DNA from 2 places in the Lysinibacillus sp. NPDC058147 genome. Region 2 is predicted to be linked to the other one. Evidence: riboswitches for the same ligand, from Rfam matches in the RefSeq annotation. Region 2 holds a riboswitch; the other holds the start of a gene.
What was found. A riboswitch is a leader RNA that binds a small molecule or an ion and turns the genes downstream of it on or off. The one in region 2 is predicted to bind lysine.
Positions count from the first base shown of each region.

Region 1 (3,217 bases), on a different contig from region 2:
TAAAATACAACCATAGCTTGTACAATCATTGGTGTACCACGGAAGAATTCAACATAGCATGTTAGTATAAAATTAATGAGCTTTAAGCTATAGAACTTTACACCTTTTTTACGAACCTTGATGGTATGCATAATTCCGATGAAAAATCCGATAAGTGCACCAATAATTGTACTAGAAATCGAAATAAGTAATGTATAATACGCACCTCGTAAAAACATTTGCCAGTTGTTCTCAACAATAGAAATAATCCAATCAAGACTCATGATGTTCCTCCTAACAACGTTGTGTGGCTTGTTCGTTACAGTCGTCTTAGCTATCTACCATTTTGATAGGGCCTTTTGTTTCTTTTATCTTATGAAACTTTTAGCTAAGACATTATTATTTTTTATAGAGATTCTTTTTTATAGATTGTATTGGAGCACGGACTAATAGATAGTCCGTGCATTTTCATGTTATTGTGCTGCTGGTTGCTGGTGAATCGCTTCTTCCATAATTTTTTGGCGATCTTCTTCTGAAATACCTTTTAAGATTTCATTGATTTTTTCAAGATCTGCATCACCTTTACGTAAACCAACTGCAATAGATGTATTTGAAATATCTGTATCGAAGCCTTTTTCAAACTTTACATACGTGAACTTATCATTTGCAGCAGCAGCGGAAATACCTTCTGGACGTTCTGCTACATAGCCGTCAATTTTTCCAGCTTCTAAAGCAACGCGCATTGCTGGGAAGTTATCCATTGCAGTTTGTTTTTTTACATCTTTAATTTGATCAATAACATCGTAGTTAGACGTATTTAATTGTGATGTAATTTTAGCACCGGAGAAATCTTGAATAGATTTTGCATTTTCATATTTACTGCCTTTTTTAATAACCATAACAAAATCAGACGTATAGTAGTTTTCAGTGAAATCTATTGTTTTCTTACGCTCAGCAGTAGGTGACATACCAGCAATAATTGCATCGATTTTGTTTGATTGCAGTGCTGGTACTAGGCCATCCCATTCTAATTTTACGATGACTAATTCTTTTCCTAAGCCCTCAGCGATTTTTTTCGCCATTTGCACATCATAACCACCTGCATATTCTGCATTATCTGCAATTTTCACCGCGCCATTTGCATCATTTTGCTGCGTCCAGTTAAACGGAGCATAGCCAGCTTCCATCCCTATACGGAACACGCCGCCACTTTCACCCTTATCAGTATTTGTCCCTCCATCACTAGACGACGTCTCATCTTTTTTGTCTCCAGTACCACATGCTGCTAACAAAATTGCAGTCATGACGGTCAACATTAATACCAACCATTTTCTTTTCATGTAAAACTCCCCTTTTCTGTAAAAAAATAAGACAACTGTACCAAAAAAGACCTAAGTTCTGAACTTAGGTCTTATCTTTTTAACAGTTGCCCAAATCCTCACTATAATTCCAACATTCCGAGATAGCACAACCTAGTAAACTTGGAAAGTAATTTACTAGGACAGTCCTGCACTTATTCACTGCAGACCCAGCATAAAAGTACGAGCTCCTTTTATACTTCGGCGATAGTTCCTTCTCCATTGCGTCTTCGCTTGCTTATACTCAACAATGAACTAATAAATACCGCGCCTCTACCTCACAATAGGATAAATGTGAGGTTTGTATATTTAATTGATATTAAGATACTACTATAAAACTAAGTTATCCGTCAAGATAATTTTATTACTTTTCTGACTAATTACAATATTAGGGTTTTTTTCTTTTAAAATCCTTATATGCAACTTTGCAAAGTCGGATATGGTGTTTAGATTTACCCTCTACAATAACGTAGCAATTGTTTTCCGTTCCGATATTGCGCTTTCCTGGAGGTGTCCAGTTTTCACTTAACCAACATATATAAGTGATTAAGTTTTGCAAATATGAATTTCATCATTTTCAGAAAATTCTCAAATATTTATCATCAGAGCTCTATTCTAGTAATCCAAAAGAAACTGTTGTTCAACAAAGTTAAATTCTTTTGCACTATATACTTTATTACTATGCGAAGCTTTCGAAAGTATTCCAGCACTTCAATTGATGAAAAGAAAAAACCCTGCAAAACAATGTTCGCAGGGTTTTAATAAACTCAGGAATTAAGAATTTAATAATAAATCTTCTGGGTTTTCAAGTAATTCTTTAACAGTTTTAAGGAAGCCTACAGAATCTTTACCATCGATAATACGGTGGTCATAAGATAGAGCTAAGTACATCATTGGGCGAATTTCTACTTCACCATTCACTTCAACTGGACGTTTTTTGATAGTATGCATACCAAGAATACCAGCTTGTGTACCATTCATAATAGGTGTAGACATTAATGAACCGAATACCCCACCATTTGTAATTGTGAATGAGCCACCTTGAAGATCTGCTAAACCTAATTTTTTATCGCGTGCTTTTTTCGCTAGGTCTGCAATTGAATCTTCAATTTCTGCAAAGTTTTTGCGGTCAGCGTCACGTACAACTGGTACTACTAAACCTTCTTCTGTTGATACAGCTACACCGATATCAAAGAAGTTGTTTAAGTGAATTTCATCACCAGAGATTTGTGCGTTCACATATGGGTATTTTTTAAGCGCTGCAACTACAGCTTTTGTGAAGAATGACATGAAACCAAGTTTTGAGCCAGTTGACTCGAAGAATTGGTCTTTTTTACGAGAACGTAAAGCCATAACGTTTGTCATATCTACTTCGTTGAATGTAGTTAACATTGCTGTAGATTGTTTTACTTCAAGTAAACGTTTCGCAATTGTTTGGCGACGACGGCTCATTTTTTCAACAGTTACACGTGATTCATCTACAGCTGCAACAGCTTTAGGTGCTGCTGGCGCTGCTTGTGGTGCTGCTACTGGAGCTGTACCATGAGCTGCTACGTCTTGTACACGTACACGGCCTTGTGGATCTACTGGAGATACAGCAGCAAGGTCAATACCTTTTTCACGAGCAAGTTTACGAGCTGCTGGAGATGCGATTACACGCTCACCAGAAGTTTCTTCTACTACTGGAGCCGCTGCAACAGGAGCAGGTGCCGCTTGTGGCGCTGCTGGAGCTGGAGCTGCTGTCTCAACTGGTGCTGCTGGAGCAGGTGCTGCACCTTCGCCAGCTTCTACAACTGCGATTACTTGACCTACAAGTACAGTATCGCCTTCTTCAGCTAAAATTTGAGTTAAAACTCCTGCTTCTTCAGAAATGATTTCAG
Region 1 covers NZ_JBHVUJ010000002.1:429,296-432,512, forward strand. The annotation lists gene ACFVT8_RS07460 (amino acid ABC transporter permease) at 1-263, opposite strand, end outside; gene ACFVT8_RS07465 (transporter substrate-binding domain-containing protein) at 453-1,319, opposite strand; lysine riboswitch at 1,435-1,621, opposite strand; gene odhB (2-oxoglutarate dehydrogenase complex dihydrolipoyllysine-residue succinyltransferase) at 2,112-3,217, opposite strand, start outside.
Region 1: it holds a riboswitch for lysine, as region 2 does, so the genes downstream of both, ACFVT8_RS07465 (transporter substrate-binding domain-containing protein) here and ACFVT8_RS01280 (aspartate kinase) in region 2, are expected to answer to the same signal.

Region 2 (3,217 bases):
CGTTACCGGATTTAGTACTAATAGATGGTGGGAAAGGGCAAATGGAAGTCGCACGAGAAGTGTTAGAAGATGAGCTCGGCCTTGTCATTCCGATTGCCGGATTGGCAAAAGATGAAAAGCATAATACGTCACAGCTTTTATTTGGTGATCCAGCTGAAGTAATTGCGTTAAAGCGCACAAGCGATGGATTCTACTTACTGCAACGAATTCAGGACGAAGTACACCGCTTTGCTATTACCTTCTTACGACAACAGCACGAGAAGCATGCTATACAATCTGCCCTCGATCAAATAGAAGGCATTGGTCCAAAGCGAAAACAGCAATTACTTAAGCATTTTGGCTCTGTCAAAAAAATTCGTGAGGCAAGTATACAGGCATTACAGGAAGCAGGGATGCCAGCTAATCTAGCTAACAATATCTATGCTTATTTTCATTCAGCAGAAGACTCCCACCTCTAAAGGTGGTGAAATAAATTCAGAGGGAATACCTTTCCGGTGGGTGTACACACACCTACTACTGAAATAGAGGAACTCAGTCTAAGAACGCCACGTCCTGTGGCAACGACTGAGTGACCAACATCACGTTGGGCCTAAAGCCTCCGGACGCAATTACACCAAGGAGAAATTGATTTTCAATAAGAGACATTGTCAAAGGATTAGACGTATGCTAAGGTTGTATATAACATTGCTCTACAATATAGCAATGTTGTATACCATGCCTTAGCTTTTCAGTAGTTTCTACTTATTAAATTGGAAATTTCTTCACTAAGGTTCAATTAAATACATTCACTATTTAGTGATGATAGAGGTGCAAGGTTTAAGAGTAGTACGTTTGAGGACGAGCAAGTCCAGTGAAAATGTATGAAAGGGAAACTTGCCGAAGTGAAGCATCGTTGTTTCCGATGCTGTGCTGGTTTTACATTTAAGAGATGTAAGACTGTCGATTCTAATTGTTTCGGAGAGCTATCACACATGCGCAAGTTACTTTTATTGTACATGTTATAGGCAGCTTTCACATTATGTGAGGGTTGCCTTTTTTGCTTTCTAGAGACAACCTTTTTTCAAGGTAGCTATTGCAGCGTTATTTTGGTGAAGAGCTACAAATAGTATAGCTACTTTATAATCAGTGAAATGATTGAATACGAAGGAGAATGATAAAGATGGCGAGAATTGTGATGAAATTTGGTGGTGCTACATTAGCATCAACAGTGCACATTCAAAATGTTGCGAAAAAGGCGATTGCAGAAAAAGAAATAGGTTTTGATGTTGTGGTTGTCACCACAGCTATGAGGGGGATGGCTAAAGAATTAGCAAAGATGGCTCGTGATCTATCAGACAACGCATCTAAGCGTGAACTGGACGCACTATTTTCAACAAACTCACAACTTACAAGTACATTAGTGGCAATTGCTTTACAGGAGGAAGGATACGATGCAGTGTCATTAACTGGCTGGCAGGCTGGCATTGAAACCGATGCTATGTATAGCAATGCCCGTATTGATGAGATGAATACTATTCGAATAGAAGAGCATTTAGTACAGGGGAAAATCGTAGTCGTTGCTGGGGAACAGGGTATCGATAATTTACGGAATATTACGACGTTAGGTAAAGGTGGGGCGGAGACGTCGGCTATCGCTATTGCAGCAAAATTGAAGGCGGAGCGGGTAGATATTTACACGAATGTGGAGGGAGTCTATACAGCTGATCCTAGTCATGTTACTGGGGCACAAAAGTTAAAAGAAATTTCCTACGATGAGATGCTAGAGCTATCAAACTTAGGATCACAAATTTTACACCCAAGAGCTGTAGAGTTAGCAAAGAAGTTTCAAATCCCAGTTATCATTCGGTCGAGCGAAATAGATACAGTAGGTACTTTATTGAAGGAGGAAGTTGAAATGGAGAAAAATTTAATTGTACGTGGTGTTGCCTATGAGTCAGACGTTATTCGCTTAACAGTTGGTTATGATGCTTATTCCAATGCTTCATTAGCAGATATGTTCACTATACTCGCAGAAAATCGCATAAACGTCGATATAATTGTTCAAGCAATAATTGATGGCTTAAAGCCAACTGTATCATTTACCATTTTAAAAGAGGAATTCGCTGAAGCATTACGTGTCCTAGAAGATAGTAAATTATCATTAGGGTTTAGTTTTGCTGATTTTGAAATCGGCTTAGCAAAAGTCTCTATTATTGGTTCAGGAATGGCATCTAATCCAGGGGTGGCTGCCCGAATGTTTGATCGTCTACGTCATGAAGGTATCCCTGTAAAAATGGTCAGTACCTCTGAAATAAAAGTGTCTGTCGTTGTTCCTCAGGACGAAATGATTCGTGCTGCAAATGCTTTACATGATGAATTTAACTTAGAACAAGCGCTTTACATATAATGTTGAAGAGGATGTGTCAGTAAAAGGCACATCTTTCCATGTTGATGAAAAACTATTATGTCAATGAAATTTATATGTCATATTAAATAAAATAGGGCTCTATGGCAAAACGAGGGGTTGATTTCCGTTCCGGCTGTGCTCTTTGTTGCTGTCGCTTCGCTTTCGCACAGATAAAACATTTGTTGCTGACGCTTCGCTTTCGCACAGATAAAACATTTGTTGCTGACGCTTCGCTTTCGCGCAGAGCATAGCTTCCTGGGGGTGTCCGATGAGCCGCTTGGGCCAACAGATGTTTTTTGCGCGAAAGCATAGTGTTAACGTAGCGGTAGCAGCACGATGTTGATCACGAAGGCGTTATCACAGGATGTGATGTTTTTAGCCTTCGTTCTTCTGCCTGCTCGCTCCATGGTCTCATCTGTGACGCTGATCCCCAAGGAGTAGCCCAGCCTCCACTCCAATCAACCACTTCACTTAAAATGAATCTTCTAGAATAGGCATATCTATTTTTGTTCACATCAATTTAATATTTTATCCAATCCTATTGTTATATAATAAAATGTGACATGTTTTACCAAGGGGAAGGTGGGAGTTTTGTATGGTATTATTCGGTTTATTTCAAAAACCAATGGATGAAAGTGTTGAGAGACAAAACGATTTAGAAATACAAATACTAAAAAAGCGAATTTTAGAATTGGAACTTGAACAGGAAAGCATTGATGTGAAAAATGCGATTTTAGACTTTGTGCTAGCGCATATGGAGTTAATTAATTTTCAAACGGCTTTAAAGGTTCAAAATGTCTCAACGAGTGTAGGGGATATTTCCGCAATGAG
Region 2 covers NZ_JBHVUJ010000001.1:268,412-271,628, forward strand. The annotation lists gene uvrC (excinuclease ABC subunit UvrC) at 1-458, shown strand, start outside; lysine riboswitch at 795-973, shown strand; gene ACFVT8_RS01280 (aspartate kinase) at 1,160-2,386, shown strand; gene ACFVT8_RS01285 (methyl-accepting chemotaxis protein) at 2,982-3,217, shown strand, end outside.